3 regions of the Porphyromonas asaccharolytica DSM 20707 genome follow, and region 1 is predicted to be linked to each of the others. Evidence: riboswitches for the same ligand, from Rfam matches in the RefSeq annotation. Region 1 holds a riboswitch; each other region holds the start of a gene.
What was found. Region 1 has a riboswitch for cobalamin ahead of PORAS_RS08085 (hypothetical protein). Riboswitches for the same ligand answer to the same signal wherever they lie in the genome.
Positions count from the first base shown of each region.

Region 1 (7,500 bases):
GGATCACCTTGCCAGCAGTCTCAGGCTTGAAGACAGCGTATCCGTCAAACTTCTCGCTGATTGGCTCATACTTACCGCCATCATCGTATAGCGTCAGAGACTTATCACCTATGGTATAGGTCTGCGGAGTCTTAGAGAGTGCGTAGGCATCCTCTACGGTGAGCGCCTTAGGCTCTTGGAGCGTTACCTCGTGGTCGCCCAGAGTCGTTGTGAGCTTTGTCGTAGCAACATCGATACGGCTACCAGCCTCCACATCGCTCTTGAGGTCAACGACCAAAACTAGATCATAGTTAGGCTCAGAGAGCGTGTACTCCTTAGAGAGTGTGATCGTACCCTCGGCAGAGACTTCTGTCGTCTTGCCGAGTAGCTTGTCAGCGTCTAGCTGTTTGGGTTTACGACTGTTTGCCTCGTAGAGGTATATTGCCGTGATGTCGCTCGGCTTTGTCTCGCTGAGCTTGTAGTGCAGAGCCGTCAGCTGGGGAGCCTTGGCTAGTCCCTCGGTTGTTATCTTGAGGTTAGAGACGATGAGCGACTGCTCGCCGATGTAGGGGTCGTGGCTAGCACTCTTGTCCTCTAGGACAGAGGCGACCTGGATCGCAGGCTGATCGACCGTGCGTACGATGATCTTAAAGCCGGCACCTGGATTAACTTTCGTCTTGCTACCGATTGTTAGCTTACCAGACTTGTCACTGGAGCGAAGCTTAAGGGGGAGCGTCGGTCTATCCTCCTTAGTAAACTTCCTGATAATTAATTTCTCGTTAGGAGAGGACCAATTAGAGAAAGGTGCGGCACCCTCGAGGATGTAAAGCTCGTCTTGATTGTCTAAGGCAAGCTCCTGTATCTCTATCTCGATACATTTGCCAGCTTGCTCTGGCGTGAAGAGGATCTTCCCCGTCTTGCTTGCCAAAGCATTGCCGTCGGCTCCTCCACTATCGTAGAGGATCAGCGGGGTATCTCCCACCTTATGCTCGTTACTGCTCCAAGTCTCTGTGGGCATCAAGAGTTCGTTGTCCTCTTGTCCCCACACGATCGGTGGCAGGAGTAACCAGCAGAGTAGTAGGAGCGTTGTCGTTACTGTTCTTTGCATAGTAATTGAGTGAATATATAGTTTGTTATTGTCTGCATATACGATGCGATGTCGTAGCTCCGCCCTCTAGGCGTAAAAGTACGATATAGCAATCGCCCATAGCGGGCAAAGCGACCTTCGCACTACCCACAGAGAGTGGATGCGTTAGGATCAGTTGCCCATCTATATTATATAGGTATAGCGTACCAGTCACCTCACTCTCGATCTGTAGCTGCTTGTCGCTATAAGAGAGACGTACTGCTGGCGTAGCCGTAGGAGAAACGATGCTGGAGCCCTTGGCGAGAGGTCTGATACCCGCGAACTCGGTCGACACTTCACCCGTCACATCATTTTGCTGATGGACACCCGTCTGCACCTTGAGAAAGTCGATACGATCTAGCTGTACCAACTCACCCGCTGCATTGACCGCACTGTCTATATCAATGTGACTACCGGAGGAGTCGTTGGGGTGATTGTCTGCATAGCCATAAGCGTAAGGCTCAGATTGCCACTGTCCACTTGCGGAGTCTAGCTTCATACAGTCCGGCAGGAGGACCCCCATGAAGGTCACTTTATCACCCTCCCAGAGCGGATAGTAGCTATTGGTCGTGTGGTACTTATTGCGCGGTATGAGTCCCGACTCTCCCTCCGAGTCGCTCCAGGCGATGGGGTCGTTGTATGGATCTTTTGGCTTGTAGTAGGTGATTGTGTAGTCAAGGTTGCTACGATAGTCCTCGCTGCCACGGATGCGGTACCACGGGTCGTCCGCTAGTCCGTTGCCATTGACATCTTGGCTCACATAGATGATCCCCGGCTCCGCATTGCCAATGAAAGCATTGCCCAGTATGGCAAAGTCCGCCTGACCAGGCTGGTTGACCAATGCAGGCTGAATGCGTACGACAATGTACCCACCCCACCCACCGAGAGAGAGGAAGGTGTGCTCCTCGACAAGGCGCTTCTGCGCTTTGCGAAGAAGATCAGCATAAGTGGTGACATCTTGGCTCGCCATCGCCTCGCTACCCATAAATTGTCCTGGAGCTGGATGGTAAGCGAGCACCTCCGTGATGCGACTCTCCTGCGCAGAGAGTGTCGCCACACCTAGGAGGAGTAAACCGGTGAGGGTGTGCAGTACAAGCAAGTAGATATGTCTCATATCAATAGAGTCTAGGGGATTCAAGATACTATCTCAGTACCGCATAGTAGACTCTACGACTCAACAACTCAGTAGCTCAACGAGCCACCGACTAGGAGCATCTATCCTAGTCGTCTAGTGCATAGGGAGGAAGTATAAGCCCCTAGTTCGAAGCATATCGTACTGCAAAGTCCACGTTGCAGGCTGATGTGTACAACGATCATGGAAGGTCTTCTGGCTTAGCTCGCTAAGGTGTCTCCTTCCCACCCCTAGTAACGTTAGCAGGGCAGTGGTCTCATCTAGGTAGATGTCATCTTAGCCTGTGGGGAGCTTTACAGCAACGGGTTTGCTCAGGACTTGCACCTGATTCCCTCTTAGAGTGGCGTGACATACGCTACACCTCGCATAGGTGTAGTGAGCGGTATGCCTATCCACTAACCACAATCTCTTACAAAGGTACAGAAAAGCGACAGACTCAGCAAAGCTTCAGCTCCCCAGGGCTACGCATGATAATCCGATGCTCATATCTGTCGAGACGATTCCAGAGAAGAGACGTACTCACGTGGAAATTTTTCATCCTTCACGTAGCAACAAAAAAAATCCCCACGTAGAGACGAGATGAAACTTCGGAGAAATCAAATGATATGTCCGAGGGAATGATCCGCGCCTCCGTGGAGAATAAAAAATAGCCACGTGGAAAATGTCAAATCCCTACGTGACTATCGAGTCTGAGGTTAGAGGTTAGAAGTCAGAGATTAGAAGTTAGAGATTAGAAGTTAGAGACGTGTAACGATTTGTCTGCGTTGTGGTTTTTAACGAAGACAGCCCCCCTCTAGATGCTAGCCGTGCGTCCCTACAGATCGAGGTTACAGCGTTTGATGAATGGAATTGTCGTGCTGACGTAGCTTGTGTAGGGGCGGACCTACGTGTCCGCCCGCAGAATAGACTGCGCTCAGGTGAGGACGGGCGGACACACAGGTCCGCCCCTACGGTGGGAGCCCCCACCCCGCCGAGCGGTTCCCCGCCGAGCAGTCGACCGAGCTTGCGAAACGAGAAAAAACTTCGCTTTTTACTTGCATATGAACTTAGAAAGCAGGGCGACAACTCGTTTTGATACAACGATCACTGCTCATCAAGTGCCTCCTTTACTAAAGAGGACACGTATAAATAAAGAGAGGTGGCAACCATGGTCACCACCTCTCTTTATATTTAGATTTTTGTACCTCTACATGTCAAGCCTTATCTAGCAAAGAGTTATGCCATGACGATGTAAGAAGTAACTATCGTTGCTGTCGCTTACTTGATGCTGATGATAGCAACGCGGTTCCACTCGTTTGTAGCAAATGGCTGTACAGTGTCACCCTTGAAGTCGATGACGATATTGTCAGGGTTGACTCCGTAGTTGTTGATGAGGGCATTCTTAACAGCCTCAGCACGACGCTCTGAGAGTGACATGTTGATCTCTGGCGTACCAGTCTGCTCATCAGCATAGCCGACGATGTAGATCTTACCACCGTTTGCCTTTGCAGCCTCGGCAGAGTTGTATACGTTGATCATCTGGTTCTTGTCGATCTTAGCACTGCCGATACGGAAAGCTACGACGTTCTCTATAACGTTTACAGCCGTTGCAGGAGCTAGAGCATCAGGGCACTCAGGGCAAGATACAGGACGCTTACTGAGCTCAGCATTCTGAGCACGTAGCGAGCTGATCTGACCATTGAGGTCATTAACGAGTTCGTAGTCCATAGGAGTAATAGGCTGGAAGGCTACACGACCGAGCTTAAAGGTTAGACCTGCTGATACAAGAGCTGTAACGTCTGCAGGATTATGAGCCGTTAGAGTACCCTTGAAGTTGTTCTTAGAGACCATCATCTGACCCTCGAGGTTGAGGTCGACGCGCTTGCCTAGACGGAACTTGAGCGCAAGACCTCCATTGAACAGACCACTAAGATCATTCTCTGTACCAACTCTATCACCGCTCTTATCATCAGCTGAGTAGAACTTCATGTGTGCACCCAGACCAACGAAGGGAACGAGGTGGAAGACACGGTTCTCTCTGTATGGAGCGAAATAGTTGACTACGTCAAACATAAACTCTAGTGAAGCTGCTCCGAAGACGTTCTGATAGCGAACGACCTCGTTAGCTGGCTTCTCAAAGCTATATACATTCCATGCATAGCCACGTAGGCGGGTAGCAAAGTATGGTGAGTGCCAGCGTCCTAAAGAGAGACTGACAACGGGTGAGATGCGGTCTACAAACTCAGCGTCTCCATTAGCCTTGTTGCCAAAAGGTAGCATAGCAGCACCTCCATGTAGCTCAATAAACCAATGAGCAGCAGGGTCTTGCTCAAACTCCGTCTTATATGCGGGGCGGTTGTCGACCTCAGGAGCCTCCTGAGCTTGAGCCACGAAAGCTGTTAGGGCGACAACGAGTGATAGCATAAATACTTTTGCTTTCATATTTCTAGTGTGTTTAATTCGTAGATTGATGATTTGAGTGAGCTATGCGACTTACTTAGAGCGTATGATGACAACGCGATTCCAAGACTTGGTGTCAAATAGCTTGTCCGTAGCACCCTCCCACTGAGTCGTGATCATATCAGCAGATACGCCGAAGTCATTGATGAGGGCATTTGCGACAGCCTTAGCACGACGCTCTGATAGACCCAGGTTGTAGTTAGCATCACCAGTTGTGTCGGTATAGCCGATGACTAGGATAGGCGTATTGTTTGCCTTGACATACTCGCTGACGTTGTAGAGCGTGATCATCTGGTTCTTGTCGATGCGTGAGCTATCGAACTTGAAGAGGATGGTCTTGTCAGACATAACCTCTTTCGTAGTAGTCTGGGCAGTTAGCTCTGGGCACTCAGGGCAAGATACAGGACGCTTGCTGAGCTCTGCATTCTCTGCACGGAGTGAGCTGATCTGGCTGTTTAGGTCATTGATCAGAGCATAGTCCATAGGTACCACCTCTGTCCACTCGACACCACCCATGCGGAAGTTAAGACCGCCGGTGAGGGCTCCGTAGAGACCGTTGTAAGCATTAGGATTCCATACCTTCTCCTTAGGATCATTGGTGTAGTTAAAGTTGAAGTTGTTATAGATAGCCTTAGCCTCTACAACTAGATCAGCACGACGACCTAGACGGAACTGGAGCTGTAGACCAGCATCGAGAGCTGCAGTGTGATGAAGATCCTCAAATGCCTTGTTAAACTTCATGTTATAACCCACACCTGCAAATGGGATGATGTGGAAGACACGCTTAGCGTTGTAACGGCTGAAGTGATTGACGATGTCAAACATGAAGTCGTAGTGAGCTCCTACGAAGCTAGTCTCGTAGTTCCTCACTTCGTTGCCTACCTTATAGTAGGTGTGAGCCTGTGCTCCAACTAGATTGAGACGTGTAGCAAAGGAAGGTGTGTGGTACTTACCCAAAGAGAGTGAGTAAGACATCTGAAGACGATCCCCAAAGGGCTTCTCCTCATTACTTCCTACGAACTGAGCTCCCACACCACCTTGTAGTGTAAGGAACCAATGATCTGCTGCTGTGCCACGCTCAAAGGTTGTCTTGTAGACAGGCTTTGTGCCAGCTTGAGGTGCTACAGTCTCCTGAGCACTCAGCGTTAGAGTCGTTACTCCCAACAAGAGGGAGATCAGAAAGAGCTTTACTTTCATAATTATACTTTATCTTGTTACTGGTTTGTTTCTGATTAGTTTATAGTATGTTAGTGTATCGCTCGTACCCCTAGGATTATCTATATGAGCACGTAATACACTGCAAAAGTAGTATTATTTATCGACTTAACCAAATGGCGAACGGGATAGATGTTTTTTTTATCCCTCAAGGACTCTAGGCGGGCACTATCGCATAGTCTCTAATCTTACATTTCTTCTCAAGAAATCGACTCCACGACCTAAACGAACTGAGCTACTAAATAGGGAAACAAAATGCAAGGGAACTCAGGTAGATGCTCTAAAAGAGACCCTGCGAAGGAGCATCTATTTACTCTAGTAGAGATCGCTCTTAACACCTTATGAATGCTAGACAAAAACACTCTTACCATATCAATCAATAGAGGTCTCAGCTCTGGAGTACTCATTATGCTGCTAGACAAGAGCACCTCTATGAAGACATTTCTGAATGGTCAGGAAAGAATAAAACATTTTCCATGTGGATCTTCCGAATAGTGCCGTGATTAGTGGTTAGCTGTTGACGATCGGCTAGTGTCACTAGAAACAACTCTAACCTCAGGGCTGACGCATTATAATCGCTCTGTCAGGAGCTACACATTAGCGACAAGTGAGGCATAGATGAGCTCACTATAATATGTCACCCCTGCCCCCTAATTTCTAACCTCTAGTCTCCAATCTCTATTTACATATCTTTACGAGGCAATTCATCCGATTCCCTCCTTTCTCGAATATCCACGTGGAAAATCTCAAATCTCCACGTGGATATTTTTTATTTTCCACGTGGGCGTCATTCATTTCCTCCGAAGTTTCATTTCATTCCTCCGAAGAATTTTTTCTTCCCCACGTGGAAAATAAAAATTCTCCACCTAGATATTTCGAAATATCCACGTGGAAATCAGTTTTCCTCGACACAGCACCATATCGATTTGTAGTCGGGTCTAAATTATTGTAACGAGCCGACGTTGGATTTTTCCAGACAGGGCTGACGCATCATAATCGGATTTTCAAGAGCTACACACAACGATAGACGAGGAATAGAAAGGTAAACGAGCTCATTGTATATAATGCGTCAGCCCTGGCTCTAACCTCTAATCTCTAAAAGCTGTATCTTTGCGAGCCAAGCAGCAGTATATGACACTATGTCTCCCACATACCTTCTCATAGATCAGGGCAATAGTCGCCTTAAGATCGCATTAGCGACCGACGAGCAGCTCTACCCGACACGACTCTACCCCGAGCCGCCCACTAGCGACCAACTTTTGAAGTTGATACATACCCACCAGCTACCAGCAGAGCCCCTCTTCGCCATCTACAGCTCTGTGGGAGAGCGGGAAGCTTCTTGGCTTAACGCTATCAAAAGCATCTGCCAGCTCTTTGTCACGCTTGACGCAAAGACGCCGCTACCACTAGCTGAGATACAGTACGACAGGCAGAGCCTAGGCGTAGATCGCATAGCCAGTGTCGTCGGGGTAGCGCAGCTCACCACGGCTCCCGCTCTAATCATCGACATAGGGACTGCCATTACCTACGATCTGCTTCTACCCGAGAGACGCTACATGGGTGGCAACATTTCGCCTGGTCCTGAGCTACGACTACAAGCACTACACGA
Region 1 covers NC_015501.1:2,063,199-2,070,698, forward strand. Annotated here, with positions in the region: gene PORAS_RS08080 (DUF4465 domain-containing protein) at 1-1,087, opposite strand, end outside; gene PORAS_RS08085 (hypothetical protein) at 1,113-2,219, opposite strand; cobalamin riboswitch at 2,406-2,618, opposite strand; gene PORAS_RS08090 (OmpA family protein) at 3,495-4,658, opposite strand; gene PORAS_RS08095 (OmpA family protein) at 4,710-5,873, opposite strand; gene PORAS_RS08100 (type III pantothenate kinase) at 7,031-7,500, shown strand, end outside.

Region 2 (7,500 bases), 260 kb from region 1:
CCACTTACAACAAATGTAATGGTCCCATAAGGAGGAAAGACTCTTATCGAGATCTTGATTGGCGTAATCCTCTTAATCGTCTTATCGGGCTCTTTGACTTCTACTCTTTTGTCTATTATTTCTATCCAAACAGGCAGTTGTTAGAGCAACCTTGGGACTTGTCTTTGCAACAGGCTATCCCTATGTTTTTATATGCAGAGAGCACTGTTGATTACCACAAGGCAATCCGCTATATCACCGCAAGACTAAATGACTCTCATGCGTCTCACTCGACAGCCATGGATACGCTTCTATTTGGAGAGCGGAGGGCTGGGTTTAGGATGAGATCTCTATCGGGGAGATGGTTTGTGTATAGTAAGAGATCCGCTAACTATCCCACCAATGTAAAAGTGGGCGATGAAGTTCTTTCTGTAAACTCCATTCCTATAAAACAGCTCAGTGATAGTCTTGCTTTTTTTGTCTCTGCGAGCAACGCTTCAACTCGAGATAAATTCCTCAACAATGCAATTTTGTCGACTCCTAAAGAGAGCTTCGTCCTGAAGATCCGACGAAACAACGACACCTTGGAAGTTAAGGAGAGAAGCGAACATATGGATTACTTCAACTCTCTAAAGCTTGAGGAAGAGGGTAAAATGAAGCCTCAGTGGCTTAATGACTCCGTAGCTTAATGGCACTTAGCATCAGCAAGGCAAGACAATGTGAAGAGCTTCTATCGTCAAGTTTGCGACGCCCAATACATTATTCTCGACCTAAGATGCTATCCTTACCCATCATCCTTTTGGGAATTGTCTAAGTGCTTTATCCCCCGAATAAAAAACTTCTCGTACATAGTCTACCCTGACAGTCAGCGCCCAGGAGAGTTTAAGTATGTGGCCGGGCCTCAGCATCTAGGCAGTGAGCACTATTATAAGGGTAATGTTATTCTACTCGTAGATAATCAGACCGAGAGCTTCTCGGAGTATCTCTGCATGATGCTACAAAAGGCCCCCCAAGCCATCACCGTAGGGACTCCTTCATCAGGAGCAAATGGAAACGTACATCTATACGAATTCCCAGGAGGGGTCGCGACTTTCTTGACAGGCTTAGGGGTTTTGGACTCAAACTACTTCCCAATGAATGGGAGAGGTGTCAAGATCGACGTTCCAGTTCTTCTCGATGCAAATACTATTCCAGCCAATGTAGACCCATATCTATCAAAAGCTATTGAGCTGACCCTTTGTGCAGGGCTATGATGCGCTGATTAGAGCTACCTCTGAAGGGAAGCTGTGGGTCGTACAGGCTCTGCACGAAGCGTCCGTCGACTAGCACATCTATATAGTCTAGTAGTGGGGCGCGTGCGGGGTCTTGCTCTATCTGCTCGAGCGTGTAGCCTGTGTAGCACCAGATCTCTAACCCCGTGTCGCTCTTGAGACGCTTGAGGAGCGTGAGCAGCTCCTCAGGACTAAACATCGGATCCCCTCCACTCAGCGTGATGCCGTCGAGGAGGGGATTGTTGTTTATATCGTCAATGATCTGCTGCAGGTACGCCTCCGTCAGGGGCGTACCTACGAGCGGATTGTGACTCTCAGGGTTGTGACACCCTGGGCAGTGATGGGAGCAGCCCGCTAAGTAGATCGAGCAGCGTATCCCATCACCATCAAGGATGGTCTCGGGTATGACCTTGAGGACGTTCATTCGAGAGGATAGAGGCGAGAAGCGAGTGGCTAGTGATGCTTGACGCGATCAGCCTCCTCAGCACGCTTGGCAGAGTTCCACGAGGCGAGGTCGCCCGTCAGGTAGCCCGTGATGCGACGCATACGTAGTATGTCTTCGCCACCACATATCGGGCACTTAGCATAGATGACGCCCTTGTAGTGACACTCACGACAAGTATCTATCGGGTGATTGATCGAGCCGTAGCCAATGTGGTTGTCCTGCATCAGCTTGACGATCTTAGCAATCGCCTTGACATTCTTCTTAGCCTCGCCATCGAGCTCTATATAAGTGATATGCCCTCCTAGCGTGAGCGCATGGAAGGGAGCCTCTAGGCGTATCTTGTCCGCAATGCGGATCTCCTCCTTGACATCAATGTGGAAGGAGTTGACATAGTACGCTCTATCGTTGACCCCCTCGATGATACCGTAGCGCTTACGGTCGAGGCGTGTGAAGCGACCCGAGAGCCCCTCAGCTGGCGTGGCTAGTACCGAGTAGTTAAGGTGATAGCGCTCCTTAAACTCCTGTGCTACCTCACCCATGATCTCGATGCAGTGGTAGAGCGTATGCCAAGCATCCTCGTTGGTGCCGTGCCCCTCACCATAGATCGCACACATAGCGTTGTGCCCCCCGATGAAGCCGATGCCGAGCGTACCGCTGTCTATCACGTGACCGACGGGGTCGTTGGGACGCAAAGCTCCCCCACCCTTCCAGACATCATTGCCCATCATAAAGGGGAACTGACGTGCCAAGGCCGTCGCCTGAAATTCGTAGCGCGTGTGTAGCTGTTCGCCCACGAGGCGAGCCATCTCACGTATCGAGGTGTAGAGCTTATTGATCGCTATACTGCGCATCTTGCCTAGATCCTCCTTCGTACCCATCTGCTCCTTAGCATAGCGCATCGCCTCGATCGCTAGGCGAGGTAGGTTGATCGTTGTAAAGGATAGGTTGCCACGACCTATCGAGGTACGAGGACCATTGATATTCTCGAAGACACGCGTACGGCATCCCATCGTGGCTAGCTCATGACGGTAGCGCAGCGGATCCTCCGCATTCCACTCATCATTATGGTTGAAGGGGGTATCTAGGAAGACAAAGTTTGGGAAAAGTGCCTTCGCCGTCGTCTCGCAAGCTTTCAGGAAAAGGTCAAAGTTTGGCGTCTCAAACTCCATCTCCCCAGCCACGGCACGGTCGAAGTCCTTCATCGCACGATCGAAGTCCGCCTCGGAGTAGTTGACCCCCTCCTTGACCTTAAAGATCTGTATCGGGAAGACTGGTACCTCGCCACCTACGCCTAGCCCCTCGGTCGTTGCTTTCATCAGCTCCTCGATCACCATACGCCCCTCGGCCGAGGTATCGGTACCATAGTTGATCGAGCTAAAGACCACCTGATTACCTCCTCGTGAGTGCATCGTGTTGAGATTGTGTATGAAGCCCTCCATAGCTTGATGCGTGTCACGACGCGTACGCTCTATCGCTTGGTTAATTAGGTAGACCACCTCTTTACGAGGAATCTCCTTATCAACCCGCTGGGACAGAGCTTGGCACAAGTTCGTCACAGCCGTCGAAGTCGGGACGATGCAGTCTAGATGCTGCTTAGCTAGCTCTCGTACTTCCCGTGACGAGGGAATATCGGTAGCTCCTATGCAGTGGAGGAATAAGCAGATCGTGTCGGCTACATGCTTGAGAAAAGTCTTGTAAACGCCCGGTGCCATGAAGAAGTCAAAGGCTGGTATCGCCTGCCCGCCATGCTGCTCGTTTTGGTTTGTCTGGAAGACGATCGTCGCCAGCGTTGCATAGCTCTGTATGCTCTGAGGCGTGCGTATGCTACCATTTTTCGTATGAAAGCCTCGCTCGTAGAGATCCGCCAGGTCGTACTGGATACAAGTGGTCGTCTTCGTAGGGTAGTAATCGAGATCGTGGATATGTATATCCCCGCGACGATGCGCCTCAGCGTACTGCGTGGGGAGCAGGTAGCGGTAGGTGTAGTCCTTAGAGACCTCAGAGGCGAAGGTCATCATCTGCCCAGCGGGCGTGTGACTACTCATATTGGCGTTGCTCAGATTGACATCATTACTGTCGATGGTCACGATGCCATCGAGGTTGCGCTTGAGCTCGCTCTTCTTCTGGCGCTCCGTGTTGCGCCACTCGCGATAGAGTATGTAGCGCTTAGCCACCTCCGGCTGCACCTTCATGAGCTCGCTCTCGACGAGATCCTGTACCTCCTCGACAGAGATGACCTCCTGCTCGATGCGTGCTAGGACGCCCATGGTAACGATCTTCGCCTCTTGGAGACACTCAGTCTGACCTGTGGCAATGTAGGCTTTGAGAACGGCGTTCTCAATCTTCGACGGGGTAAATGGCTCTTGCAGCCCATCCCGCTTGATGATTTGTTTGATAGTTGTTGTCATACTTCAATTCCCGAAAGTAATGTTAAGACGCTCACGTTTCTTCCTTCTCTCGTGCGATCTCCGTCTACTAGGGTCGGTCTTCTGACTTATCTCGTCGGGACTATGCAGTGTGTGGCGTAGCCCTGCTTGGAGCGATCTCCTTCCCATCTTAGTTAAGACAGTGGATATGTGATCCTCCTCTATGGCGAGAATTACAGCAGCGGGTTCTGTACTGGACTTGCACCAGTTTCCCAGCGACTAGGCGATGTGCACTAGTCCACCCTTATAGTATTATGAGATCGCAAATGAACGAAAGGAAGACGACGTAAAGCACCCTCATTTGTTACAAGTGCAATATTACAGCTTTCCTACGAAATAGCCAAATAAAACAACTTCGAAATCGATAACTGTCGAAAAGTTATCCAAAACAAATACACAACACGCTAAGGTTTAGCCATTTGCATAAATAGTACCTCCGATAAGTTCTCCAATTAGATTTTTTAGATGCATTGTCTCGCACACCAAATTGTCAAATATCAAGACGCGTAGCGATGATACGTGCAGCGATTTGTAGGGGCGGACCTATGTGTCCGCCCGTCCTCGTCGGAGCGCTGTCTGCTCTATGGGCGGACACGCAGGTCCGCCCATACACAAACCACATCAACACGACAAATCCGGCCATCAGACGCTGTAACCCTTTGTGGGGACGGACAGACCGTACGTCCGTTGTGTCAAAGCGTTACAGCGTCAGGGTTTTAACGGGGACGGACGCACGAGCCGTGCGTCCCTACAGCGGGTTACACGGCTCGTGCGTCCCTACAAAATCGTTACTCGTCTCGCTTTGACTTTGGTTGCTCGGGATCACTATCTCGCCAAAAGTTTTGTAGTATCAAAAGTTTGTTGTACTTTTGCACCGTCAATGAGACGCCGAAATAGCTCAGTTGGTAGAGCAACTCATTCGTAATGAGTAGGTCGCCGGTTCGAGTCCGGCTTTCGGCTCTTATATCACTTCCTAAGGGTGTCGTCTATAGTGGTCTACCCGACCCTGTAGGGGGTGCCTTTTTTTCGTTATACACTAACATCGTACAGCAATGAAATCAGATATTCAGATAGCTCGTGAGTGCCAGCTCAAGCCCATTGAGGAGATCGCTCACCAGCTCAACATCACAGATCAAGAGCTAGAGCCTTACGGACACTACATCGGCAAGATATCACACGAGCGGATGGACCCAGACAAGATAGCCCAGAGCAACCTCATCCTCGTGACCGCTATCACCCCAACCAAGGCCGGTGTCGGTAAGACCACCGTCTCCATCGGTCTCGCACTCGGTCTCAACAAGATCGGCAAGAGTGCCGCCGTGGCTCTGCGTGAGCCTTCTCTCGGACCTTGCTTCGGTATGAAGGGTGGTGCCGCCGGTGGTGGCTACGCACAGGTACTCCCGATGGAGAGTATCAACCTCCACTTCACCGGCGACTTTCACGCTATCACCTCAGCGCACAATATGATCACCGCACTTCTAGACAACTATATCTATCAGAATAGAAATAGCTGCGAGGGCCTCTCCGAGGTGCTCTGGAAGCGTGTCCTAGACGTCAACGACCGCTCCCTGCGTAACTGCATCACCGGTCTAGGCGGCGTAGGCAATGGCATCCCCACGGAGACCGGGTTCGACATCACTCCCGCGAGTGAGATCATGGCGATCCTCTGCCTCGCATCAGACCTAGAGGATCTACGTCGTCGTATCGACAATATCCTCCTCGGCTATACTAAAACTAAGGAGCCATTTCATGTCAAGGATCTAGGCATCGGAGGTGCTATCACCATCCTCCTGAAGGATGCGATCAAGCCGAACCTCGTACAGACCACTGAGGGGACACCCGCCTTCATCCATGGCGGACCTTTCGCTAATATCGCTCACGGCTGTAACTCGATCATCGCTACGAAGATGGCTATGTCTTGCTGCGACTACACGATCACGGAGGCCGGCTTCGGTGCCGACCTCGGTGCGGAGAAGTTCCTCGACATCAAGTGCCGTGTAGCTGGTATCACGCCTAAGCTGACAGTCATCGTCGCTACCCTCGCAGGTCTCAAGATGCACGGCGATGTCCACGAGAAGCAGATCTACGAGAAGGACATAGAGGGCGTACGTAAGGGTCTTGCCAATCTCGATCGTCACGTGCATAACCTGCACAACTTCGGGCAGACGGTGGTCGTTGCCTTCAACCGCTACGCTACCGATACCGACGAGGAGATCGAGATCGTACGCAATCACTGCGAGCAGGTCCTAGGCTGCGGCTTTGCAATCAACAATGCTTACAGTGAGGGTGGCAAGGGCGCTACTGAGCTGGCTGAGCTTGTCGTCAAGACTATCGAGGAGCACCCCTCAGAGCCTATCGACCACGTTTACGAGCTCAGTGAGCCTGTCAAGACAAAGGTCGAGCATATCGCCAAGCGCATCTATGGGGCTGCCAATGTAACCTATAGTAGCAAAGCGGAGAAGAAGCTCGCTCGTATCCAAGAGCTCAACATGGAGCGCTACCCCATCTGCATTGCCAAGACGCAGTACTCCTTCTCAGCAGATCCTAAGGGTTATGGCGACGTACGAGACTTCGATATGAAGGTCGAGGATATCGTCCTCAATAGTGGTGCCGAGATGATCGTCGTCATCATGGGTAGCATCATGCGTATGCCAGGACTGCCCAAGGAGCCACAAGCCGTCCACATGGACATCGTCGATGGCGTCATCGAGGGTCTGAGCTAAAAAAGCAAGTCGGGGAATCTGACGTGACGAGTAACCCGCTGTAGAAACGCACGTTCGGTGCGTTCGGTGCATCAAAGTTACAGATTGCTACGCGTCTCTAACCTCTAATTCCTAATCTCTAATTCGATAGCCACGGAGGAAATACAAAATTCCTCGGTGGCTATTTTTTATTCTGTCCTCTCCTGAAATAGTACACAGTTGGGGAAGCCAACCCCAACAACTATGAAACAAGAAAAAAGTAAACTAGGACGAAAGGGATATCCCCTAGATTTCAAGTGGAGAGTCATTGACGACCTCCTAGCCACCGGTGACAGCATTGCCACCACCAGCCAGCGCTACGGCATTACCACACGCACCATTCGAAATTGGTTGCGTACCTTTGATGTAGAGTTACCCAACCAAAGCACCAGTAGCACTATGAGCAAGACAAACAAGAACAAAGACGTAGATCCAGAGTACGCAGAACTCAAGCGTGAAAACGCTCGTCTCAAAGCAGCCCTCTTCCAGGCTGAGAGCAAGGCATTAGTCAACAAGACACTACTCGAAGTGGTCTTGAATCGCTACCACATTGATCTAAAAAAAAGACCGATTTGCAGCCGTGAGACAGCTTGAGTCCGCCAAAGAGAGAGATCAAAAGCTCTCCATAACCTACCTTT
Region 2 covers NC_015501.1:1,801,954-1,809,453, forward strand. Annotated here, with positions in the region: gene PORAS_RS06970 (hypothetical protein) at 1-668, shown strand, start outside; gene PORAS_RS09150 (S41 family peptidase) at 699-1,232, shown strand; gene nrdG (anaerobic ribonucleoside-triphosphate reductase activating protein) at 1,201-1,674, opposite strand; gene PORAS_RS06985 (anaerobic ribonucleoside triphosphate reductase) at 1,704-4,103, opposite strand; cobalamin riboswitch at 4,158-4,382, opposite strand; tRNA gene PORAS_RS06990 (tRNA-Thr) at 5,009-5,081, shown strand; gene PORAS_RS06995 (formate--tetrahydrofolate ligase) at 5,174-6,844, shown strand; gene PORAS_RS07000 (helix-turn-helix domain-containing protein) at 7,067-7,456, shown strand; gene PORAS_RS07005 (IS3 family transposase) at 7,443-7,500, shown strand, end outside.
Region 2: it holds a riboswitch for cobalamin, as region 1 does, so the genes downstream of both, PORAS_RS06985 (anaerobic ribonucleoside triphosphate reductase) here and PORAS_RS08085 (hypothetical protein) in region 1, are expected to answer to the same signal.

Region 3 (7,500 bases), 660 kb from region 1:
TCTTCATTGTAGATACGTAGCCTCGGCTGACCTGTATCAGCCTCATGCAAAGGTACGAATTTAGACCTTAGAGATTAGAGATGCTAGCTTGGGGTGAGGGTGTGTCACGAATCATTTTCGTAAGTTTGCGCTATCAATCGATATAGGCAACGAATAATAACTATGAGACGACGCTTACTATGGATAGTTATGCTGCTGGTAGGGTGCGGAGCCCTCTTTGCACAGCGTAGCTACACACCGTCGCCATGCAATCTGCAGGCGCGAGAGGCATTTGAGGAGAGCCGACTAGGGATCTTCATTCACTGGGGACTGTATAGTATGTATGCTCAGGGGGAGTGGTATCTCAACTCTGGCAAGCTCAATAAAGATGAGTATGCTAAGGCTGCTTCATGCTTCTATCCGATACGCTTTGATGCTACGGCGTGGGCTCAGGCCATCAAGCGTTCAGGCGCACGCTATGTGACCTTTACGACGCGGCATCATGATGGTTTCTCGATGTATGACACGCAGACGAGTGACTACAACATTGTCGATGCTACCCCCTTCGGGCGAGATGTGCTAAGTGAGCTTGCCGAGGCGTGTAGAGCCGAGGGTCTCAAGCTACACCTCTACTATTCGATCCTCGACTGGATCCGCCCAGACTATCCTCTAGGTAGGACCGGACTGCACACGGGGCGCGTTATGGCACCTGACTATGATTCCTACTTTGCCTTTATGAAGGCGCAGCTCCACGAACTGTTGACCCGATACGGCGAGGTAGGGGCTATCTGGCTAGATGGTTATTGGGATCACGACAGTGACTCGGTCCCGTTTGACTGGAGGATGGAGGAGCTATACGCATACATTCATGAGCTTCAACCCTGCTGTCTGATAGGCAATAATCATCATATCTCGCCGCTTGAGGGCGAAGACTTTCAGATGTTCGAGCGCGACCTGCCAGGCGAAAACAAAGCGGGTCTCTCGGGACAGCAGATCAGCCACTTACCTCTGGAAATGTGCCAAACGATGAATGGCATGTGGGGCTATAAGGTCGCTGATACAAACTACAAGAGTACTGCCGAACTGGTCGAGCTGCTAGTTCGCGCCGCTGCCAAGGGAAGCAATCTGCTACTCAATGTAGGACCACAGCCCAATGGCGAGCTACCCGAGCAGGCCATTGAGCGGCTCAACGGGATCGGGGACTGGATGGAGCGCTATGGAGAGACGATCTACGGCAGCCAGGCGGGGCTCATTGCGGAGCAGCCTTGGGGTGTCTCCACGACAAAGGGAGCCAAGCTCTACCTCCATATCTTTGAAGATGTGGAGCAGATCGAGATCTCTCTGCCACAGGCTCCAAGGGCAGTAGTAGACTATATCACACGTGCACCGATAGCCTATACGCGTACTGATAGTGGCGCATTGCAGCTGACCATTCGTCGCCCCGCAGGTCTCATCGACTACGTGGTCGAGATCGAGCTGTGATCAAGTCCATGTGCGCTGTGAGCGAGTCTGTAGGCTCTGTGACCGCTAGACGATCAGACAGCTAGCGTAGCGACATATGACGCAGTAGTGACCCCTGTAGGAATGCTTTAGTATGCACTCCTACAGGGGTCGCTTTATGTAGAGACTGTTGCATAAAGGCGAATCGCTGTGTTGCTTTCGGGATTCGGCTTCGGTCACATACATAGGTATGCTCCCTTCAGACCTCACCCTCAGCGCCTTGCGCTTCATCCTTTCTGCAAAGTCTGAACAATCTTGCTAGCAAGATTGTGAGACTGTTGACTTTTGCAACAGTCTCATGTATGGTGACTGCGTATGCTAGTCCGCAGTCTGGTAGACAGCGAAGCTCATCGGACGATCACAGGCGTTAGTACCGTCTTGCCGTCACGCTCGGTGATCCGTGCTACGTAACGTCCTGCTGGGAGCTCTGCTACGGAGAGTGTCGTCTCTGGCATAGTGGTCTGCGTAGTGGCTACCAGCGTGCCATCGCTAGCAAAGAGCTCGATAGAGCTACCGATAGCCGTGCGGACGGTAATGTAATCTGTTGCGGGGTTAGGATAGAGCGCGATAGAAGCGTCTGTTGGGACTTGTAGAGCAGTCTCTTTTTCGAAGCGGACCTCTACATTCGTCTCCTGGAGCACTTCGAACTCCATACCCTCTAGAGGCTTCCCATTGACAAGTATCGACTGAATCTTATAGCCAGCTTCAGGTGTCACAGATAGCTGTAGCCGAACTCCCATGGGGACCTCACTGGCGGGTTGATAGTTCACAATAGAGGCAGCGCCATGCTCCCCTACGGTGAGGTGTACGGGATAGATCGTATAGCCCTCAAACTCAAGATACTGTGGCTCGGTCTTGGTGCTTTGGAATACTTTCCAAGACTTTTGCATGACCATCTCCACTTGATCTCTAGAGATGGCATTGCCGTAGAGACTGTCCTGAGCTACTACATAAAACTCGCCTATACCATACTCTAGGTTAGGCAGCTGGTCGATGAGCGCTTGCATCTTGTCACCTCTGATCTGATTGCCCTCTATATCTAGAGCTACAAGCTCCTCACACTCAGTAGGCAGGGTTAGCTCGGTCAGCTTATTGTAGGGGAGATATAGCATAGAGAGGTAAGATAGCGAGGAGACATCTACGCTGCTCAGTCCGCATGCAGATAGATTGAGCCAGAAGATGCTACTGCAGGGGCTTAGGTCTAGGTTGGTCAGAGGGTTCTCTGCAAGGTTGAGCTGCGCTAGGTCAGGACAGCCTCTGAGGTTGATAGTGGATATATTATTACCAGCTAGGAGTAGCTTGGTCAACCACTCGAGACCTGCTAGATCGATGGAGGAGAGATGATTTCCGTTTAGATTTAATTCTATAAGCTCCGGTAGGGTAGTGGGGTCGAAATCCTTAAACTGGTTGTTTGCTAGATATAGGAAGCTCAAGTTCTCGACATACCTACCATCGAACTCGGAGAGTTGGTTGTCATTGCAGTTGAGCAAGGCTAGGTGAGGTGTATTGGATAGGTCTAAAGTCGTTAGCTTGTTATTAGACAGATCGATACGATTCGTTGCTGACTCAGGCGCGAAGGTTATCTCTGTGAGCTTATTGCTCGAAGCGTTGAGATTATCAAGTGCAGGCTGGTGTGATAGATCGATCGTTGTGAACTGATTGTTTTGCATCCACAGCTCCTCGAGGAGTGGATTGTGAGAGAGGTCTATCTGAGTCAAGCTATTGTCACTAATGTTCAGGCGCTTCAAGCTCTGAAGAGCGGATACGTCGATATCTGTCAGGGCGTTTTCGTAGCAGAAGAGACCCTCTAGATCGCCATATATCGTGATGGTGTTAGCCTCTACGGCATGCTTACCCTCGGGGAGGCCTCGCTCATTGTCTTGACAGATGCCATCGTTGTTCCAGTCGATCCACGCCTTGTCTTGTTGCGCCTCATCGGCTAGCTGTGCGGAGATCGTCCACTGAGATACACCACTCGTCGTCAGGGTCGCACGGGGCATAGGTACTGGTATCTCCTCATATCCCTTGTAGATGCGCCAGTTCTTGAGTTGAGCCTCTCGGAGGGCTTGTGCAGAAACTTGATTTCCTTCGGGGCTGTCACTGCTTGTTTTGACCGCCTTGAGGGTGCCAGACTCTTGTCCAGACAGATCAGGTAGGCTCTTGATAAAGCTGTTAAAAGCCTCCTCTGAGAGCTGGTTGTCATAGAGTTCGACCTTCTTAATAGGAGCCGATGGATTGACTAGGAGCTTGGTTAGGCTGTTTTCGCTACAGTCCAGAGCAGTGAGTGCAGCTGCTGAGGAGAGATCGAGCTCAGCTATTTGATTCTGCCAGCAAGAGACCTCCTCTAGCTTAGTCAGTCCAGATACGTTGAGTGTCGTGAGTTGGTTCTTGTGAGCAGACACCTTGACAAGATCTGGACAAGAGGTAAGATCCAGCTGTGATAGCTTATTCTTGTAGCACTCCAAGAGTCTGAGGTGCGTCATGTCGCTCAGATCTAGCTGTGTCAACTTATTGCCATCACATACGAGCGTATCGATGAGGGTCAGACCGCTCATCTGAAGGGTCGTCAACCCTGCCTCCGTAGCATCTAGTATGCGCAGCTTAGGGCTCCCTGTCAGGTCTAGAGAGGGTATGCTGTTTGTGTGACAGATGAGTATCTCTAGCTCTGGCGCGTGCAGCGTGAGAGACGTAAGCTTGTTCCAGAAGCATCGCAGAGTCGTCAGGTCACGACCGTATACTTTGACCGACTTGCCTTCGGTCGTGTAGCTGTTGATCTTCGTCGGCATGCTGGGGTCTGTAGAGACCTGTAGCTCAGTGGGTGAGCCACTGCCGTAGTCGACTCGTATAGAGCCAGAGCGAGATGATACCCATAGGTTAAACTCTGTCCCCGTCGCATAGGTACCATTCATCTCTGCGACAAGGTCTTCTTGAGCTGTCAGAAGCATGCTTTGCGATAGTGACAGGCAAATGATTAGGACGCATCCTAGTAGTGATCTAATCCTTTTCATGTTTGTTGGTATTATGGATTTATGTTTTCTCAAGGTGAGTCGTCGTACTAAGCCCGTAGCATCTACTGAGTTACGTCAGCTCAAGGCAAAGATATTAAAAAAGATATTAGAGGTTAGAGGTTAGAGATTAGAGAGGCTCTAGTGACTCTAGCCAACAGCTAATAGCCAGTGGTCGACCTTCGGTCGCTTTCCTCGGTAGGGATTTTCGATTTTCCAGGGGGCTATTTTTTATTTTCCACGTGGAGGCGAAACGATTCCTCCGAAGTTTCATTTGATTCCTCCGAAGTTTTATTTCGTCTCCACGTGGAGAATTTTTCTTTTCCACGTGGAGATTTGAAAATACCTACGTGGAGATTTGAAAATACCTACGTGGAGATTCATTTCTTCTGTGTCTGATCAGGTTCTTGTGGTTGGATTAGAATATATTATGTACCTTTGCGGTGCATAGGTGTACGAGGAACAACCAAATCTTGTCACCCCGTCTGAATAGGGAACTTGGTGCGAAGCCAAGACTGTACTCTCAGCTGTAACTCCTGAAGTGCGCCCCTGCATTAAGATGTCACTGTAGCACGACCCCTACAAGCCTTCGCGTGAAGGTGCTGTAGGTAGCTATGGGAAGACCCAGGGTATCGCCCGTTTTGTACGACTCGATGTGAGCTATACGAACTAGGGAGAAGTCAGAAGACCTGCCTGTGCCATAGGACTTTTGTTTTCAGAGCTAGGAAATAAAAAGAATGACAGCGGGACATAGATGGCTTAACATAGTGCGTATGATAGAGTCCATAGCAGCGAGACTGACTATGAGGCTCTCTCTCGTCGTGTCTACACTCATCACTCTCTCCCTACTGCCAGCTTGGAGGGCTTTACAGGCGCTGACCTGTAGGATAGGGCCATATCCCGTGACTTCTGCTCTGTATTTCGATCGTCCTACTCTGACGCACGAAGATTCTATTCACTTTATACAGAAAAGAAGTTATGAAAACACGCGAAGAGTACATCGAGAGCCTTAGAGCTCTCCACCTTAACGTCTACTTCATGGGCCAGAAGATCGACAACCCCGTCGACCACCCCATGATCCGTCCATCGCTCAATTCGCTAGCGATGACCTATGAGCTGGCACAGCAGGAGGAGTACAAGGATCTGATGACCGCTACCTCCAACATTACGGGCAAGACGATCAATCGCTTCTGCCACATTCACCAGAGCGCTGAGGACCTCGTCAAGAAGGTCAAGATGCAGCGTCTCCTCGGTCAGAAGACCGCTAGCTGCTTCCAGCGCTGTGTCGGTATGGATGCCTTCAATGCTATCTGGTCTACCACCTATGAGATGGACGAGGCGTGCGGTACCAACTACCACCAGCGCTTCAGAGACTATGTACAGTACTGCCAGGACAACGACCTCGTCGTAGACGGTGCTATGACCGATCCTAAGGGCGACCGTAGCCTCTCACCCTCACAGCAGGAGGATCCAGATCTCTACGTACACATCAACGAGATACGTCCTGATGGTATCGTCGTCACGGGTGCCAAGGCTCACCAGACTGGCTCGGTCAATTCGCATGAGCACCTGATCATGCCTACCTGCTCGATGCGTGAGGAGGATGCTGACTACGCTGTCTCTTTTGCCATCCCCAGTGATGCCGAGGGCGTTACGATCATCTACGGCCGTCAGTCTTGCGACACACGCAAGATGGAGAAGGGCGCAGACATTGACCTGGGTAACTCAACCTTCGGAGGTCATGAGACGCTCTTCATCATGGATCACGTCTTCGTACCTATGGAGCGTGTCTTCATGTGCCGTGAGTACCAGTTCTCCAACATGCTTGTCGAGCGCTTCGCTGGCTATCACCGTCAGTCTTATGGTGGCTGTAAGGTAGGTGTGGGCGACGTACTCATCGGTGCTGCTGCTCTGGCTGCTGACTACAACGGTGTGCCTCGGGCTTCGCACATCAAGGACAAGCTGATCGAGATGGTTCACCTCAATGAGACGCTCTACGCTTGCGGTATCGCTTGCTCGGCTGAGGGCAAGAAGACGAAGTCGGGCAACTACCTGATCGATATGCTCCTGGCCAACGTATGTAAGCAGAATGTAACCCGCTATCCCTACGAGATCACACGTCTCGCTGAGGACATAGCTGGCGGTCTGATGGTTACGATGCCTAGCCAAGCTGACCTGCAGCACGAGGAGGTCGGGCCACTCGTACGTAAGTACCTCGCTGGTGCTAAGGGCACGGACACGGTAAATCGTATGCGCATCTTGCGTCTGATCGAGAATCTCACGCTCGGTACCGCAGCCGTAGGCTACCGCACGGAGAGCCTGCACGGTGCTGGCTCGCCACAGGCTCAGCGCATCATGATCTCGCGTCAGTGTAATATGGAGGCAAAGAAGGAGCTGGCTCGTAAGATAGCTCATCTCGACACCTCTCTAGATAAGCCTCAGGGCAAGTAGTCCCTATCTCTTATGACAGATCTATCCTCTAGGGTAGACGAGATCACGACCATCATCAGTAGCTATGTACGTCCTCAGCTCCAAGCACACGGGGGCGACATAGCGCTGCTGAGGGTCGCTGGCGAACAAGTTTTCGTCAAGGTCTCGGGGAGTTGTCAAGCATGCCCCTCGCTGAGTAGCACGATCCGGGAGGTGGTGCAGGAGACGCTACGAGGCGAGCTGGGCCTCCCCACCCTAATGGTAACCGTAGACGACAGCGTCAGCGACGAACTCATCGCCGAGGCGCTCCGTATCATACGAAAGTAACTTTTGCTGGCTCTTAGCTAAAGTCACTAGTACCACTAGCATCACTAGTACCACTAGTCCTCCTAGCATCACTAGAGCCACTCTAATCTCTAACCTCTATCTTCTAATCTCTAACCTCTCCATATGTCTATCCCATTTAGCAGTATCTCTCCCGACGAAGCGGTCTCCCACATACAGGACGGTGACTTCGTCGTACTATCTCATGCAGCCGCTGTACCGCAAGCGTGCGTCGCTGCCTTGGCGCGAAACTATGAGCGCT
Region 3 covers NC_015501.1:540,876-548,375, reverse strand. Annotated here, with positions in the region: gene mnmG (tRNA uridine-5-carboxymethylaminomethyl(34) synthesis enzyme MnmG) at 1-7, opposite strand, end outside; gene PORAS_RS02200 (alpha-L-fucosidase) at 163-1,461, shown strand; gene PORAS_RS02195 (leucine-rich repeat domain-containing protein) at 1,827-4,424, opposite strand; cobalamin riboswitch at 4,917-5,195, shown strand; gene PORAS_RS02190 (4-hydroxyphenylacetate 3-hydroxylase family protein) at 5,463-6,935, shown strand; gene PORAS_RS02185 (NifU family protein) at 6,948-7,241, shown strand; gene PORAS_RS02180 (acetyl-CoA hydrolase/transferase family protein) at 7,365-7,500, shown strand, end outside.
Region 3: it holds a riboswitch for cobalamin, as region 1 does, so the genes downstream of both, PORAS_RS02190 (4-hydroxyphenylacetate 3-hydroxylase family protein) here and PORAS_RS08085 (hypothetical protein) in region 1, are expected to answer to the same signal.